DNA from 3 places in the Streptomyces sp. NBC_01260 genome. Region 1 is predicted to be linked to each of the others. Evidence: predicted binding sites of a transcription regulator. Region 1 holds the regulator's gene; each other region holds the start of a gene.
The links. The regulator HrcA, encoded in region 1, represses chaperone genes, less so after heat shock. The targets are predictions, from matches to a motif close to TTNGCACTCNGNNNNNCNGAGTGCNAA.
Positions count from the first base shown of each region.

Region 2: groES (co-chaperone GroES) is a predicted target of HrcA. The motif match lies at 2,401-2,427, and genes of this name have one in related genera.
Region 3: groL (chaperonin GroEL) is a predicted target of HrcA. The motif match lies at 3,374-3,400, and genes of this name have one in related genera.

Region 1 is NZ_CP108464.1:5,805,447-5,811,316, forward strand. Features, by position in the region: gene OG322_RS25735 (hypothetical protein) at 1-149, opposite strand, end outside; gene OG322_RS25740 (DUF3097 domain-containing protein) at 266-1,084, opposite strand; gene OG322_RS25745 (MBL fold metallo-hydrolase) at 1,110-1,832, opposite strand; gene hrcA (heat-inducible transcriptional repressor HrcA) at 2,019-3,035, shown strand; gene dnaJ (molecular chaperone DnaJ) at 3,036-4,172, shown strand; gene OG322_RS25760 (nitronate monooxygenase) at 4,286-5,359, shown strand; gene OG322_RS25765 (16S rRNA (uracil(1498)-N(3))-methyltransferase) at 5,356-5,870, shown strand, end outside.
Region 2 is NZ_CP108464.1:3,171,974-3,177,843, reverse strand. Features, by position in the region: gene OG322_RS13650 (THUMP-like domain-containing protein) at 1-863, opposite strand, end outside; gene OG322_RS13645 (polysaccharide deacetylase family protein) at 1,006-1,968, shown strand; gene OG322_RS13640 (hypothetical protein) at 1,965-2,294, shown strand; gene groES (co-chaperone GroES) at 2,577-2,885, shown strand; gene groL (chaperonin GroEL) at 2,988-4,610, shown strand; gene OG322_RS13625 (hydroxyacid dehydrogenase) at 4,728-5,756, opposite strand; gene OG322_RS13620 (carbohydrate ABC transporter permease) at 5,793-5,870, opposite strand, start outside.
Region 3 is NZ_CP108464.1:3,622,253-3,628,122, forward strand. Features, by position in the region: gene OG322_RS15935 (TetR/AcrR family transcriptional regulator) at 1-612, shown strand, start outside; gene OG322_RS15940 (hypothetical protein) at 1,297-1,500, shown strand; gene groL (chaperonin GroEL) at 1,589-3,211, opposite strand; gene OG322_RS15950 (cold-shock protein) at 3,574-3,780, opposite strand; gene OG322_RS15955 (MoaD/ThiS family protein) at 4,213-4,491, opposite strand; gene thrC (threonine synthase) at 4,572-5,864, opposite strand.

The DNA of each region.
Region 1 (5,870 bases):
GACGGGACGTCGGCGTCGGCGGCCTGGAGGACCACCAGCGGCATCACCGGCCGGTTGTCCCGGTACCGGTCGATGAGCTGCTGCACGAAGTGGAAGACGGCCGAGGCCGCCTCGTTGTCCGCACTGTCCCGCCACACTTCGCGCGCCATCGCCCCGTGCCTTCCCTCGCGAAAAGAGCCAGGCACCACTCAATAACCGATGATGCGTGCGGGGCGCAGGCCATTGTAGGGATCGGCCCCGGATTGGCGGGAAGACCCGCCGGACATCAGGCGGGAAGCGTGACGAAGTCAATCAATTCCTCTACCCGGCCCAGGAGTTCGGGCTCCAGGTCCCGGTAGGAGCGGACCGAGGACAGAATCCGCTGCCAGGCCGCCCCGGTGTTCTCCGGCCACCCCAGCGAACGGCACACGCCGGTCTTCCAGTCCTGGCCGCGCGGCACCACCGGCCAGCCGCCGATTCCCACGGACGACGGCTTTACCGCCTCCCACACGTCGATGTACGGATGGCCGACCACCAGGACGTTCCCGTCCGAGATCCGGGCCGCGATACGGGACTCCTTGGAACCCGGCACCAGATGGTCGACCAGCACGCCGAGACGCGCGTCCGGGCCCGGGGAGAACTCGCGCACGATCGCCGGGAGGTCGTCGATGCCCTCCAGGTACTCGACGACCACTCCCTCGATCCGGAGGTCGTCGCCCCAGACCCGCTCGACCAGCTCCGCGTCGTGCCGGCCCTCCACGTAGATCCGCCCGGCCCGCGCCACCCGCGCCCGCGCCCCGGGTACCGCCACCGAGCCGGAGGCCGTACGGGCGGGCCGGACAGGACCCCCGGCCGACGGCCGCACGAGCGTGACCACCCGGCCCTCCAGCAGGAAGCCGCGCGGCTCCATGGGGAAGACCCGGTGCTTGCCGAACCGGTCCTCCAGGGTCACCGTCGGACCCGCGGCCGTCTTCTCGCAGCGGATCACCGCACCGCAGAAGCCGGTGGCGACCTCCTCCACGACCAGATCCGGATCGGCGGGCACCTCGGGGGCGGGGGCGGACTTCTTCCACGGCGGGGTCAGGTCCGGCTGATAGCTGCGCATCGGACGACGATAGGACGGGACGGCCTCACGACACGCCGAACCGGGCCGCCAATGCGTCGCGCTGCGCCCGGACGAAAGCCGCGTCCACCACCGCTCCGTGCCCCGGTACGTACAGCGCGTCCTCACCGCCCAGCGCCAGCAGCCGGTCCAGTGCGGCCGGCCAGCGCGAGACGACCGCGTCCGAGCCGGCCTGCGGCTCACCGGACTCCTCGACCAGATCGCCGCAGAGGACGACCGCGGGCGAGCCGGGCACCAGCGCCGCCAGATCGTGGCCGCTGTGCCCCGGACCCACGTCGGCCAGCAGTACCTCACGGCCGCCGCCCAGGTCGATCGTCCACTCCCCGCACACCTCGTGGTGCGGGGCCACCAGCACGTCCACGGCCTCCGCCGCGTCCTGTTCGGACACTCCGTGCGCCACCGCGGAGCGGTGGAGGTCGCCGGCCCCGGCTCTCAGCAGATCCGTCAGGCCGGACGCCCCGTACACCCGGGCCCCGGCGAAGGCCGCCGTGCCCAGTACATGGTCGAAGTGCGGATGGCTCAGTGCGATATGCGTCACCCTCCGGCCGAGCAGCCGCTCGGCCCGGGTCCGCAGCTCGACGCCCTCCCGGAGTGTCGAACCCGTGTCGAAGAGAAGGGCCCCGTCCGCTCCGACCACCAGTGCGACCGTCGCGTCCCAGCGGGGCAGCCGCCGCCGGCCCACTCCGTCACCCAACCGCTCCCAGCCGAACTCTTCCCAAGTGGCGTCCATACCGCGACGCTATCGGCAACGACCTGCACGGTCTCGCGGTAGCGTGGCCGGTCGCCCTTGCTAGGGGCCCACTCGGTCGCCGTACACTGACCGGGGGGATTGCTGGCACTCGAACGGACAGAGTGCCAGGAGAAGTCCCGGGAACGACCCGAGATCGACCGAGGTAGACAGCTGGAGGTGTGCGCGATGCTCAGCGAACGCAGACTCGAAGTGCTGCGCGCCATCGTCCAGGACTATGTCGGCACCGAGGAGCCCGTCGGCTCCAAGGCGCTCACGGAGCGGCACAAGCTGGGGGTCTCCCCGGCCACCGTCCGCAACGACATGGCGGTGCTGGAGGACGAGGGCTTCATCGCCCAGCCCCACACCAGTGCGGGACGCATCCCTACGGACAAGGGCTACCGGCTCTTCGTCGACCGGCTCGCGGGCGTCAAGCCCCTGTCGTCGCCGGAGCGCCGGGCCATTCAGAATTTCCTCGACGGCGCGGTCGACCTCGACGATGTCGTGGGACGTACCGTACGGCTGCTCGCGCAGCTGACCCGGCAGGTCGCCGTCGTGCAGTACCCCTCGCTGACCCGCTCGACGGTGCGGCACGTGGAACTGCTCCTGCTGGCCCCCGCCCGGCTGATGCTCGTGCTGATCACGGACACCGGCCGGGTCGAACAGCGGCTGGTCGACTGCCAGACGCCGTTCGGTGAGACCTCTCTCGCCGATCTGCGGGCCCGGCTCAACAGCCGGGTGGTGGGACGCCGTTTCGCGGACGTCCCGCAACTGGTGCAGGATCTGCCGGAATCCTTCGAGAGCGAGGACCGGGCAACCGTGTCCACCGTGCTCTCGATCCTGCTCGAAACCCTCGTCGAGGAGACGGAGGAGCGGCTGATGATCGGCGGCACCTCCAACCTCACCCGCTTCGGGCACGACTTCCCCGTGATGATCCGGCCGGTGCTGGAGGCATTGGAGGAGCAGGTCGTGCTGCTGAAGCTGCTCGGCGAGGCCAAGGACTCGGGCATGACCGTACGAATCGGGCACGAGAACGCCCATGAGGGCCTCAACTCCACGTCCGTCGTCGCGGTCGGCTACGGTTCGGGCGACGAGGCAGTCGCCAAACTCGGCGTGGTCGGACCGACCCGCATGGACTACCCCGGAACGATGGGAGCGGTACGCGCAGTGGCACGTTACGTCGGACAGATCCTGGCGGAGTCGTAAGTGGCCACGGACTACTACGCCGTACTCGGCGTGCGCCGCGACGCTTCGCAGGACGAGATCAAGAAGGCCTTCCGGCGGCTCGCACGCGAGCTGCATCCGGATGTGAACCCCGATCCGAAGACCCAGGAGCGGTTCAAGGAGATCAACGCCGCTTACGAGGTGTTGTCGGACGCGCAGAAGAAGCAGGTCTACGACCTCGGCGGCGACCCGCTGTCCGCCTCCGGCGGAGGTGGCGCGGGCGGATTCGGACAGGGCGGCTTCGGCAACTTCTCCGACATCATGGACGCGTTCTTCGGCACGGCGTCGCAGCGCGGACCCCGTTCGCGCACCCGGCGCGGCCAGGACGCCATGATCCGGCTGGAGATCGACCTCTCCGAGGCCGCCTTCGGCACGACCAAGGACATCCAGGTCGACACGGCCGTCGTCTGTGCGACCTGCAGCGGAGAGGGCGCCGCACCCGGCACCTCGGCCCAGACCTGTGACATGTGCCGCGGCCGCGGCGAGGTCTCCCAGGTCACCCGGTCGTTCCTCGGCCAGGTCATGACCTCACGGCCCTGCCCGCAGTGCCAGGGCTTCGGTACGGTCGTGCCGACCCCCTGCCCGGAGTGCGCCGGCGACGGCCGCATCCGCTCGCGGCGCACCCTCACCGTGAAGATCCCCGCAGGTGTCGACAACGGCACCCGCATCCAGCTCGCGGGCGAGGGCGAGGTCGGCCCCGGCGGCGGCCCGGCCGGCGATCTCTACGTCGAGATCCACGAGCTGCCGCACGCGGTGTTCCAGCGGCGCGGCGACGATCTGCACTGCACGGTCACCATCCCCATGACGGCGGCGGCCATCGGCACCAAGGTGCCGCTGGAGACGCTCGACGGCCTGGAGGAGGTCGACATCAGGCCGGGCACCCAGTCCGGCCAGTCCGTCCCGCTGCACGGGCGCGGCATCACCCACCTGCGGGGCGGCGGGCGCGGCGACCTGATCGTGCACGTCGAGGTGATGACCCCGACGAAGATGGACCCCGAACAGGAACGCCTCCTGCGGGAGCTGGCGAAACTGCGCGGCGAGGAACGGCCCACCGGCCAGTTCCAGCCCGGGCAGCAGGGCCTGTTCTCACGTCTCAAGGACGCGTTCAACGGACGCTAGTCCCCGCATCGACACCGTACGGGCCCGGGTTTCCGGGTCCGTACGGCATTGCGGACATAACGCGTCCACGGGGTGCGCATCACGGGACAGGAAGGACATGACACGATGCCGTCATGCCATCCGCGTTGACCGATCTCTGCCGGTATCCGATCGTGCAGGCCCCGATGGCGGGCGGAGTCTCCTGCCCGCAGCTCGTCGCCGCCGTGGCCGAGGCCGGCGGGCTCGGCTTCCTGGCCGCCGGGTACAAGACCGCGGACGGCATGTACAACGACATCAAGCAGGCCCGCGGACTGACCGGCCAGCCCTTCGGCGTCAACCTCTTCATGCCGCAGCCCAACCTCGCCGACCCGAGCGCCGTCGAGGTGTACCGGCACCAGCTCGCCGGCGAGGCCGCCTGGTACGAGACCCCGCTCGGTGAAACCGACTCCGGCGGCGACGACGGCTACGAGGCCAAGCTCGCCATCCTGCTGGAGGACCCGGTCCCGGCCGTCTCCTTCACCTTCGGCTGCCCGGCCCGCGACACCCTCGACGCGTTCGCCGCGGTGGGCACCTACACCGTCGTGACGGTCACCACGCCCGAGGAGGCCCAGGCCGCGCAGTGGGCGGGCGCCGACGCGGTCTGCGCCCAGGGCGTCGAGGCGGGCGGCCACCAGTCCACCCACCGCGACGACCCGCAGGCCGACGGCATCGGGACCGGGCTGCTCAGCCTGGTGGCCCAGGTGCGCGAGACCGTGCAGATCCCGGTCATCGCCGCCGGCGGGCTGATGCGCGGCGCCCAGATCGCCGCCGTGCTCGCGGCGGGGGCCGATGCCGCGCAGCTCGGCACCGCCTTCCTGATCTGCCCCGAGTCCGGCGCCCATCTGCTGCACAAACAGGCCCTGACCAACCCGCTGTTCGTCCGCACCACCCTGACCCGGGCCTTCTCCGGGCGCCCGGCCCGCGGCCTGGTCAACCGCTTCGTGCGCGAGCACGGACCGTACGCCCCTGCCGCCTACCCGCAGGTCCACCAGCTGACCGCCCCGCTGCGCAAGGCGGCGGCCAAGGCCGGGGACGCACAGGGCATGGCGCTGTGGGCGGGCCAGGGGCACCGGATGGCACGCGAGCTGACGGCCGGCCGGCTCGTCGCGCTGCTCGCCGAGGAACTGGACGCCGCCCGGGCGGCAGTGAGCACAAGGAGCACGCAGTGACGGCACCCGTCTTCGTCGTCGAACAGATGCCTGAGGGACCCGGGTTCGTCCTGGAGGGGCCGGAGGGGCGGCACGCCGTCTCGGTGAAACGCCTGCGCGCCGGTGAGGACGTCGTCCTGACGGACGGCCGGGGCCACTGGGCGCAGGGCGTGGTGCTGGCCGCCGAGGGCAAGGACCGGCTGGTGCTCACCGGTCTGGATTCCGTCCACGAGGAACCCCGGCCCGACATCCGCATCACCGTCGTCCAGGCGCTGCCCAAGGGCGACCGCGGCGAGCTCGCCGTCGAGACGATGACGGAGACCGGCGTCGACGCGGTCGTGCCGTGGCAGGCGGGGCGCTGCATCACCCAGTGGAAGGGCGACCGGGGCCTCAAGGCCCTGGCGAAATGGCGCGGCACGGCCCGCGAGGCCGGCAAGCAGTCGCGCCGGGTGCGGTTCCCGGAGGTGGCGGACGCGATGACGACCAAGCAGGTCGCCGCACTTGTGGCCGCAGCCGACTTCGCGGCCGTACT
Region 2 (5,870 bases), 2.6 Mb from region 1:
GGGGCGGGCAGCACCGCCGGAGCCGACAGGGTGGCTCCGGACGGGAGCAGGGTGGCCCGGTACGCACCGGCCTCGAAGCCCTCGCCGAACCAGAGCACCGCCTCCTTCACCTCGCCGCCGTCCGAGATCCACTCGGCCTCCGCCTGCGGGCCGATCGCCTCGTGCGGGACTCCCGGGGCGATCTTCAGCGCAGCCCTGGGGGCCTTCAGCGCGGCGGCGGTCGCCCAGGAGAGAGGCGGGGAGTAGGCCTCCGGGTCGAAGATCCGGCCGCGGCCGCCCCGGCGGGCCGGGTCGACGAACACCGCGTCACAGGGCGAGGTGTCGATCTCCGTGACATCGGCGCACCGCACCTCGATCAGCTCTTCCAGGCCGAGCGCGACGGCGTTGGCCGCGGCCACCTCGGCGGTCAGCGGGTCGCGGTCCACGGCGAGGACGCGGATCCCGGCGCGGGCGAGGGCGATGGCGTCCCCGCCGATGCCGCAGCAGAGGTCGGCGACGCTGCGCACCCCGGTGCCCGCGAACCGTGCGGCGCGGTAGGCCGCCACCGAGGTGCGGGTCGCCTGCTCCACCCCGTTCGGCGTGAAGAACATCCGGTGCGCGTCCTCGGCGCCGAACTTCGCCACCGCCCGCTGCCGCAGCCGGGCCTGCCCCAGCGCCGCCGAGACGAGGGCGGCGGGGTGGCTGCGGCGCAGCCGGGTGGCGGTGGCGAGTTCCGTGGCGGGGTCGTAGGACCGCAGCCCGGCCAGCAACTCGGCGCCCTCCGGGGTGCGCAGGGCCAGGAAGCCGGCGATGGGGTCGGGGGTGCCGGACGGGTCGGGGGCGTCGGGCGGGCCGGTCGGGGCGAGAGCGTTCACCTGCCCCATTGTGAGCCAGCCGGGGGACCGTGCGGGGCCGGCGGCGGTGTCGGCCCGGGAGCCCGATCACGTACTGGCAGTATGCGGCGCAATGCAGCTTGTACGACAAAAGAGGGAATTTATCATGAAGAGGCGCAGACCGGGACAGGTGATGCAGGGGCCGGGCGGGACGGGGCGCGGGCGGGGACACCTGCGGCGCCGGTCCGGCCACGCGGTCCTGGCCGCGCTCCTGGTCGCCGCGGTCGGCTCCGGCTGCGGGGCCGGGACCGACAGCCGCACCGCCACCGGGGCCGGGCCGGGGGCCAAGGCCCTCGCCGGGCAGCCGGGCGGCCCGGCCGGGAACGCGGGGGCGGCGGGCACGCGTGCCGTGCAGGCCGAGAAGGCGCGCCTCGCCCAGGCCGCCCGCGTGGTCGCCGCCAAGAAGTGGGGCCTGGCGGGCACGCCGCTGGCCGCGCCCGCCCCGCCCGCCGTGAAGCCGCACATCACCACCCGCAAGGGCTTCGAGGTCGAGGGCGGTGACGACTCGCTGCCGCCGGTCTTCACCACGGTCCCGACCGAGAAGAAGATCGTCTTCCTGACGATGGACGACGGGGACGACAAGGACCCCGAACTGCTGCGGATGATGTCGGACCTGAACATCCCGTACAGCGCGTTCCTCAGCGACTACCTGGTGCGCGACGACTACGCCTACTTCAAGGACGCGCAGTCCCGTGGCGTCACCCTCAACAACCACACGCTCCACCACCGTTACCTGCCCGGTCTCTCCCACGACGAGCAGAAGCGGGAGATCTGCGACCAGCAGGACATCATCGAGAAGCAGTTCGGCAGCCGCCCCCGGCTCTTCCGGCCGCCGTACGGCAACTACAACGGCGACACGCTCCGGATCGCCAAGTCCTGCGGCATCACCGCCGTACCCCTGTGGTCGGAGGAGGCCTTCCCCGACCACATGGAGTGGCGGGAGGAGGACCAGGACCTGCACCCCGGAGACATCATCCTCACGCACTTCCGCGGCCAGAAGGAATGGAAGGGCTCCATGCCCGACCTGGTCCGGGCCGTCATGAAGGTCATCACGGACAAGGGATACGCCGTGGCCCGGCTGGAGGACTACGTATGAGAAGGGCGCACCGGCTGCTGGCCGGACTGCTGGTCGCCGGTGCGCTCCTGACCGCCACCACCGGCTGTGCGCAGTCGGTGGACCCGATCGAACGGCTGGGCCGCAAGGCGGCGCAGCGGGTGAACCGGCCGCCGCATGCGCCGGCGGCGCGGCCGGCGGAGGTGCGCGGTGACCACGGGGCACCGGGCTCGATGGTCGTCGTCGCCTGCGGCCGGGCTCCGGAGTTGGGCCGCGCCCGGCGCTCGTTCCCGCCGGCGCACTGGTGGCCGGGCGGCCCGGCACCGCGCGACGGTGCGGGCCCGGGGGCGTGGTGCACGCGCCGTTGACATCAGGAACGGTCCGCAGGGGCCGGGCGTTCTCCCTGCGGCGGGGCCGGTTCGAGCCGGTCCGGGCCGTGGCGTCCTGCGACATGGGCGCCACGAGGGGCGTGAATTGGCACTCCGCTTGACCGAGTGCTAACCGCGGTCATAGTCTCAGTGCTGGCACTCCCCACTGGGGAGTGCCAGCAGTACTGTGCGACCGGCAGGTCCGGCACCCGCGACGACGGGCCCACCTGGTCGCCACCCAAAGACTGTTAACCCCGTGAGATCTCCGAAGGGGGAGACCGGATCGTGTCGACCAGCACCAAGGTTGCGATCAAGCCGCTCGAGGACCGCATTGTGGTCCAGCCGCTCGACGCCGAGCAGACCACGGCCTCCGGCCTGGTCATTCCGGACACTGCCAAGGAGAAGCCCCAGGAGGGCGTCGTCCTGGCCGTGGGCCCGGGCCGCTTCGAGAACGGCGAGCGCCTTCCGCTCGACGTCAATACCGGCGATGTCGTGCTGTACAGCAAGTACGGCGGCACCGAGGTGAAGTACAACGGCGAGGAGTACCTCGTTCTCTCGGCTCGCGACGTGCTCGCGATCATCGAGAAGTAATTCACCCACGTTTGCTTCTGTTCTGCGCCCCTGGCCCCCTGCGAAATAACTAGCCGGGCGGCGAGGGGCGCAGTTCTTGTTTTGAGAGGACAGTTCAGCTCCATGGCGAAGATCCTGAAGTTCGACGAGGACGCCCGTCGCGCCCTCGAGCGCGGCGTCAACAAGCTTGCCGACACGGTGAAGGTGACGATCGGCCCCAAGGGCCGCAACGTCGTCATCGACAAGAAGTTCGGTGCGCCCACCATCACCAACGACGGTGTCACCATCGCGCGCGAGGTCGAGCTGGATGACCCGTACGAGAACCTCGGTGCCCAGCTGGTGAAGGAGGTGGCGACCAAGACCAACGACGTTGCGGGTGACGGTACGACCACCGCCACCGTGCTCGCCCAGGCGCTCGTCCGCGAGGGCCTGCGCAACGTGGCCGCGGGCGCGTCCCCGGCCGCCCTGAAGAAGGGCATCGACGCCGCGGTCAAGGCCGTGTCCGAGGAGCTCCTCGCGACCGCCCGCCCGATCGACGACAAGTCCGACATCGCCGCCGTGGCCGCGCTCTCCGCGCAGGACAGCCAGGTCGGCGACCTCATCGCGGACGCGATGGACAAGGTCGGCAAGGACGGTGTCATCACCGTCGAGGAGTCCAACACCTTCGGTCTGGACCTTGAGTTCACCGAGGGCATGGCCTTCGACAAGGGTTACCTGTCCCCGTACATGGTGACCGACCAGGAGCGTATGGAGGCCGTCCTCGACGACCCGTACATCCTGATCCACCAGGGCAAGATCGGCTCGATCCAGGAGCTGCTGCCGCTCCTGGAGAAGGTCATCCAGGCCGGTGCCTCCAAGCCGCTGCTGATCATCGCCGAGGACGTCGAGGGCGAGGCCCTGTCGACCCTGGTCGTCAACAAGATCCGTGGCACCTTCAACGCCGTCGCGGTGAAGGCCCCGGGCTTCGGTGACCGCCGCAAGGCCATGCTCGGCGACATCGCCACCCTCACCGGTGCGACCGTCATCGCCGAAGAGGTCGGCCTCAAGCTCGACCAGGCCGGTCTGGACGTGCTGGGCACCGCCCGTCGCGTCACCGTCTCCAAGGACGACACGACCATCGTCGACGGCGGCGGCAAGTCCGACGAGGTCGCGGGCCGCGTCAACCAGATCAAGGCCGAGATCGAGTCCACGGACTCCGACTGGGACCGCGAGAAGCTCCAGGAGCGCCTGGCGAAGCTGGCCGGCGGTGTCTGCGTGATCCGCGTCGGTGCGGCCACCGAGGTGGAGCTCAAGGAGAAGAAGCACCGTCTGGAGGACGCCATCTCCGCGACCCGCGCCGCGGTCGAGGAGGGCATCGTCTCCGGTGGTGGCTCCGCTCTGGTCCACGCCGTCAAGGTCCTTGAGGGCAACCTCGGCAAGACCGGCGACGAGGCCACCGGTGTCGCGGTCGTGCGCCGCGCCGCCGTCGAGCCGCTCCGCTGGATCGCCGAGAACGCGGGCCTTGAGGGCTACGTCATCACCTCGAAGGTCTCCGAGCTCGACAAGGGCCAGGGCTTCAACGCCGCGACCGGCGAGTACGGCGACCTGGTGAAGGCCGGCGTCATCGACCCGGTCAAGGTCACCCGCTCCGCGCTGGAGAACGCCGCGTCCATCGCGTCGCTGCTGCTCACGACCGAGACCCTGGTCGTCGAGAAGCCGGCCGAGGAAGAGGCCGAGGCCGGTCACGGCCACGGTCACTCGCACTAGCGTGTAGCTCCCCGCGCAAGCGGTGAGGCCCGGTACCCCGCGAGGGGTACCGGGCCTTTTGCATGGGACGTGGGACGTGGGGCGTGGGACGTGGGCCGTGGGACCGGCCGGGGAGGGCTACGCCGAGCGGAACAGCGCGTCCCCGTGGACCGGGTCCGCGAACGGGCGGCCGCTCGCGAACCGTTCCAGCTCGTCCAGCGCCTGGTCCGCCATCCGGTGCAGCTCGTTGCCGAGCGAGCCCGCGACGTGCGGAGTCAGCAGCACGTTCGGCAGGTCGTAGAACGGCGAGGACGTACGGGGCGGATCGGGATGCGTCACATCCAGCACCGCGTGCAGCCGGCCGCTCGTCAGCTCGGGAAGCAGCGCGTCCTCGTCGACCAGCGAGCCCCGCGCGGTGTTGATCAGCGTCGCGCCCGCCGGCATCGCGGCCAACTGGGCGGCGCCGATGAGGTGGTGCGTCTCCGGGAGCTGCGGGGCGTGCACCGAGACCACGGAGCTGCGCGCGCACAGCTCGTCGAGCGTGGCGAGGCGGACACCCAGCCCCGCGGCCCGTTCCGCGCCGACGTAGGGGTCGTACAGCAGGACGTCCAGATCGAAGGGGCGCAGCAGCTCGATCACCCGGCGGCCGATGCGGGAGGCCCCGACGATGCCGATCGTGCGGCGGTAGTTGCCGGTGCCGTCCAGTTCGGCGAGCCAGTCGTGGTCGGCGCGCAGGGCGCGGTAGCGGTCCGCGGAGTGCAGGACGCGCTTGCCCGCGAAGAGGATCGCGGCGAGGGTGAACTCGGCGACCGGCAGGGCGTTGGCCCCGGCCGCCGAGGTGACGGCGATGCCGCGTTCCCAGCAGGCGTCGGTGATGTGGTGCTTGACCGAGCCGGCCGCGTGCACCACCGCGCGCAGCCGCGGTGCGGCGGCCAGCACCGGCGCGGTGAGCGGTGTCGCTCCCCAGCAGGTGAACAGCACCTCGGCCTCGGCGAGCGCGGCGGCCACCTCGGGCGTCGGGTCGGCCAGGTCGTGGGCGACGAGACGGGTGTCCGTACGGGTGAGGGCGGCCAGCCGGGCGTGGTGGCGTTCGGCGAGGAGGCGTCCGGCGATGCCGGGGCCCATCGCGAGCAGGGCCCGGGGCCGGTTGTCAGTGGCGTGCGGCATGGTGGAACTCGTACTCCTCGGGGCTCGCGTGGACGGTCACTTGACGCTGCCGGCGGTCAGGCCCGCCTTCCAGTGCCGCTGCAGGGAGACGAAGGCGACGATCAGCGGGATGAC
Region 3 (5,870 bases), 2.2 Mb from region 1:
GCGATCACCGCGGCGGCCGTCGCCCTGGCCGACGCCGAGGGGATCGACGCGGTCACCATGCGGCGGGTCGCCGCGGAGGTGGGCGCCGGGGCCATGTCCCTCTACAGCTACGCCCCCGACAAGGAGACGCTGCTGGACCTGATGATCGACCACGTCTCCGGCGAACTGCCCGCATCCGCCCCCCTCACCGGCGACTGGCGCACCGATCTGAAGGCCGTCGGGCACCTCCAGCGCGACCACATGCTCCGCCACCCCTGGCTGCCCGCGGCCGTGCGGACCCGCCGGACCCCCGGCCCCAACACCCTCGCGTTCCTGGAACACGCCCTGGCCGCGCTGCGGCCCAGCGGGCTGGACGGGGCGGCGCGGCTGGAGATCTTCGCCCAGCTCACCGCGTTCGTGGCCGGGCACGTCGCCCACGAGGTCGCCCAGGCCGAGGCCGCGCGGTCACCCGGCCGGGCCGCCGCCGAGGCGCGCTACCTCGCGGCCGTCGCCGCGGACGGCCACCATCCGGAACTGGCCGAGGCGCTCTCCGCGGCCGGCCGGCCGCTCACCCCCGACGCCACGTTCACCCGCTTCCTCACCCGGCTGGTCGACGGCCTCGACGCCGGCTGACCCGGAGGCGGTTGCGCGGCCGCGGCCGGCCCCCGGCGCACGCCCAACTGCCCTGCGGGCGGGGGCGGATCTCATACCCGGGTACCAGGCGCCACGCCACCGAATGAGCACCGGGGTATCACGCGCCGGGCGGGCCGCGCCGGGCATCGTGGAGGCGTTCGCAACATCCCGCCGCACCCGCGCGCACGCGGCCCGGCCGCGTGCCGTACCACCCGACCGGGGAGTTCCAGGTGTCCGCTGTCCCGACCGCTCGTCCTCGTACCCGTACGCCCGGCCGCCGGCGCGTCCTCGCCACCGGCCTCGCCGCATCCGCCCTGCTGGCCACCGGCGCCGCGCCGTCCTCCGCGGCCGGGGACCGGCGTACGCGCGCCGCCCTGCCGGCCGCCCGGCTGCCCCGGCCCACCGGCCCGTTCGAGGTCGGGTGCACCGTCCTGCACCTCGTCGACCCGGCGCGGAGCGAGCCGTGGCTGCCGGGCACCTCGGCGCGCCGCGAGCTCATGGTCAGCGTCCGCTACCCGGCCGCACCCGGCGGACCGGCGCGGCGCGAGCCGCAGATGACGGCTGCGGCGGCCGCCCACTTCGGCGGAGCGGAGGGGGCCGCCGCACTGAACCTGGGGATGGCGCCGGGGTCCGTCGACTGGGGCGCCACGCTCAGCGCGCCACGCCTCGTACACCGACGCGCAGGTGCTGCTGCCGCAGCTGGCCCGGCAGGGCGCGGAACCGGACGGCGGCCTGGCGGCGGCGGTCGGGACGGTGCGGCCGGAGCGGTCCTCGGCCGCGAGCCGGGCCTACGTGGCGTCGTTCTTCGGGCGGTGGCTGTGCGGGCACGACGACCACCTGCTGGCCGGCCCTTCGGACCGCTTCCCGGAGATGGTGTTCACGCCGTAGCCGGGATGCGCGAACGACGTCGGCCCCCGGGGATCGCTCCCCGGGGGCCGACGTGGTGAAGCTGTGCCGAACTACCGATCCGTCAGGATCAGAAGTCCATGTCACCGCCCGGCATACCGCCCGGAGCGGCCGCGGAGGCCTTCTCCGGCTTGTCGGCGATGACGGCCTCGGTGGTGAGGAAGAGCGCGGCGATGGACGCGGCGTTCTGCAGGGCGGAGCGCGTGACCTTCGCCGGGTCGAGAATGCCCTCGGCGATCATGTCGACGTACTCGCCGGTCGCGGCGTTGAGGCCGTGACCGATCGGCAGGTTGCGCACCTTCTCGACGACGACTCCACCCTCAAGACCACCGTTGACGGCGATCTGCTTGAGCGGGGCCTCCAGCGCCAGCTTGACGGCGTTGGCGCCGGTCGCCTCGTCACCCGAGAGCTCCAGCTTCTCGAAGACGGCCGAGGCCTGGAGCAGAGCCACGCCACCACCGGCGACGATGCCCTCCTCGACGGCGGCCTTGGCGTTGCGCACCGCGTCCTCGATGCGGTGCTTGCGCTCCTTGAGCTCGACCTCGGTCGCGGCACCGGCCTTGATGACGGCCACGCCGCCGGCCAGCTTCGCGAGGCGCTCCTGGAGCTTCTCGCGGTCGTAGTCCGAGTCGGAGTTCTCGATCTCGGCACGGATCTGGTTGACGCGACCCTGAACCTGGTCGCTGTCACCGGCGCCGTCGACGATCGTCGTCTCGTCCTTGGTGATGACGACCTTGCGGGCACGGCCGAGCAGGTCGAGACCGGCGTTCTCCAGCTTGAGGCCGACCTCCTCGGAGATGACGGTGCCACCGGTGAGGATGGCGATGTCGCCGAGCATGGCCTTGCGGCGGTCACCGAAGCCCGGAGCCTTGACGGCGACGGACTTGAAGGTGCCACGGATCTTGTTGACGACCAGGGTCGACAGGGCCTCGCCCTCGACGTCCTCGGCGATGATCAGCAGCGGCTTGCCGGACTGCATGACCTTCTCGAGCAGCGGAAGGAGGTCCTTCACGTTGCTGATCTTCGAGTTCACGATCAGGATGTACGGGTCGTCCAGGGACGACTCCATGCGCTCCATGTCCGTGGCGAAGTACGCCGAGATGTAGCCCTTGTCGAAGCGCATACCCTCGGTGAGCTCGAGCTCCAGACCGAAGGTCTGGGACTCCTCGACGGTGATGACGCCTTCCTTGCCGACCTTGTCCATGGCCTCGGCGATGAGCTCGCCGATCTGGGTGTCAGCGGCGGAGATGGAGGCGGTCGAAGCGATCTGCTCCTTGGTCTCCACGTCCTTGGCCTGCTCCAGGAGGGCGGCGGAGACGGCCTCGACGGCCTTCTCGATGCCCCGCTTGAGAGCCATCGGGTTCGCACCCGCGGCCACGTTGCGAAGGCCCTCGCGGACGAGCGCCTGAGCGAGAACGGTGGCGGTGGTCGTACCGTCGCCGGCGACGTCGTCCGTCTTCTTGGCGACCTCCTTGACCAGCTCCGCACCGATCTTCTCGTACGGGTCCTCCAGCTCGATCTCCTTGGCGATGGAAACACCATCGTTGGTGATCGTGGGGGCGCCCCACTTCTTCTCAAGGACGACGTTGCGGCCCTTGGGGCCGAGGGTGACCTTGACGGCGTCGGCGAGCTGGTTCATGCCGCGCTCAAGACCGCGCCGGGCCTCCTCGTCGAACGCGATGATCTTGGCCATATGAAGTGGTCCTCCCGGACAGGGGTGGATTTCTCCGGACCGAGTGGCGCCCGCGACGGACGGCCTGCCGCCTGCCGGTTCCTTGCCCCGACAGACCTGCGGGCCTCACCGGCCCGGTCCAAGTTTCTGTCACTCTCACCCGGAGAGTGCTAAGCCCAATGATTAGCACTCGACCCCGTCGAGTGCAAGCGCCGAAGGCTCCTTGAGGGGTGGCGGTCGGGCGACGGGCGGGCGCAAGCGCCCCCTCCGGAGTGCGGACAACCGGACAGGGGGCCGAGGGGGCCCGGACGCGCGGAGGGCCCGTACCCCAGGGGTACGGGCCCTCCGTGCGTGAGTAGTGTCGTTGGCCGACCGTGCCGAGCTCAGCCGACAGCGAGCTTGACCATGTCCGCCTGCGGCCCCTTCTGGCCCTGCGAGATTTCGAATTCAACTCGCTGACCCTCTTCGAGGGTGCGGTATCCGTCCATCTGGATCGCGCTGTAGTGGACGAAAACATCCGCACCACCGTCGACCGCGATGAAGCCGTACCCCTTCTCCGCGTTGAACCACTTGACGGTGCCCTGAGCCATGCCCAACTCCCCTATTACTGGCCCTTGCACAGGACCGCACTTCGCGGGCCCGGGTCAGAACCCACCCCCCGACAGGAGAGGGTGCGTGCGCCGGAACGCGTCGACCGCGGCCGAATGTATCTGCCCAACTGCCCTCTGCAACAGGTCAATCGGACGAGAATTCTGGGCAGCGCCGATCGCCCGAACATGAGTAACTCATGAGATTCCAGGGCAAGTCGGGCCAGACAAAGGCGACTTATGGCGCAAGAAGTTCAGGTACTTTGGCTGCATCTTGTCGTGGCCGGGCGCATTCTCATATGCGGGGGGCACGGGCAGCGGAGGGGACTTCCCACACTCTACCGCGCTCAACCATGCAGAATTGCCCCCTCCGCTTCTCTCGCGGAGGGGGCAATTCCGGTGACGCGGTGAAGTGGGAACGCTCGGGTCCCGGGGTCAGCAACCGCCCGCGACGGCCGGGATGATCGAGATGCCGGCGCCGTCCGGGGTGACCGCTTCCAGGCCGCCCTCGAAGCGCACGTCGTCGTCGTTGACGTACACGTTCACGAAGCGGCGGAGCTTGCCCTGGTCGTCCAGGACGCGGGCGGCGATGCCCGGGTGGTTCCGCTCCAGGGAATCGATGACCTGGGAGAGGGTCGCGCCCTCGGCCGGGACCTCGGCCTGGCCGCCCGTGTAGGTGCGGAGGATGGTGGGGATACGGACCTTGACGCTCATGGTGGGTGCCCTTCCTGGAGTCACGGGTGGCCGGAGGCTGCGGCAGCCTCTCAGCCGGTGCCGAGTCAGCTGGTGCCGAGTCAGCTGGTGCCGAGGCCGGCGGCGCGGAAGGCGTCCAGGCTCGGCCGGATCGTCGCCGTCGCCTGCGAGGTGGCGGCCACCGCGTCCAGCGTCTTGAGGCCGTCACCGGTGTTCAGGACGACGGTGGTGAGCGACGGGTCGAGCAGACCCGCCTCGATCAGCTTCTTCGTCACGCCGACCGTCACCCCGCCGGCGGTCTCGGCGAAGATGCCCTCGGTGCGCGCCAGCAGCTTGATCGCGTCGACGACCTGCTCGTCGTTGACGTCCTCGACGGCGCCGCCGGTGCGGCGGGCGATGTCCAGGACGTACGGGCCGTCGGCCGGGTTGCCGATCGCCAGGGACTTGGCGATCGTGTTCGGCTTCTGCGGCCGCACGACGTCGTGTCCGGCCTTGAAGGCGGTGGAGACCGGGGAGCAGCCCTCGGCCTGGGCACCGAAGATCTTGTACGGCTTGTCCTCGACCAGACCGAGCTTGATCAGCTCCTGGAGGCCCTTGTCGATCTTCGTGAGCTGCGAGCCGGACGCGATCGGGATGACGATCTGGTCGGGCAGCCGCCAGCCGAGCTGCTCGCAGATCTCGTACGCGAGCGTCTTGGAACCCTCGCCGTAGTACGGGCGCAGGTTGACGTTGACGAAGCCCCAGCCCTCGCCGAGCGGGTCGCCGATGAGCTCCGAGCAGAAGCGGTTGACGTCGTCGTAGTTGCCCTCGATGCCGACCAGCTCACCGCCGTACACCGCGGCCATGACGACCTTGCCCTGCTCCAGGTCGTGCGGGATGAACACGCAGGACCGCAGGCCCGCGCGGGCGGCGGCGGCGCCCACCGCACCGGCGAGGTTGCCGGTGGAGGAGCAGGAGAGCGTGGTGAAACCGAAGGCGCGGGCGGCCTCGACGGCGATCGCGACGACGCGGTCCTTGAAGGAGTGCGTCGGGTTGCCGGAGTCGTCCTTGACGTACAGGCCGCCGGTGACGCCCAGTTCACGGGCGAGGTTGTCGGCCTTGACCAGCTTGGTGAAGCCGGGGTTGATGTTGGGCTTGTCCGCGACATCGGCGGGGACCGGCAGCAGCGGCGCGTACCGCCAGATGTTGTCGGGTCCGGCCTCGATGCGCTTCTTCAGCTCGTCCGGGGAGCCGCTCGGCAGGTCGTACGCCACTTCGAGCGGCCCGAAACAGCTCGCACAGGCGAAAAGGGGTCCGAGCTCGAATCGCTCTCCGCACTCGCGGCAGGAAAGCGCCGCGGCGGGACCAAGGTCCACAGAGGATTCGGTGTTTGCTGCAACAGTCTGAACAGCCATGATGGC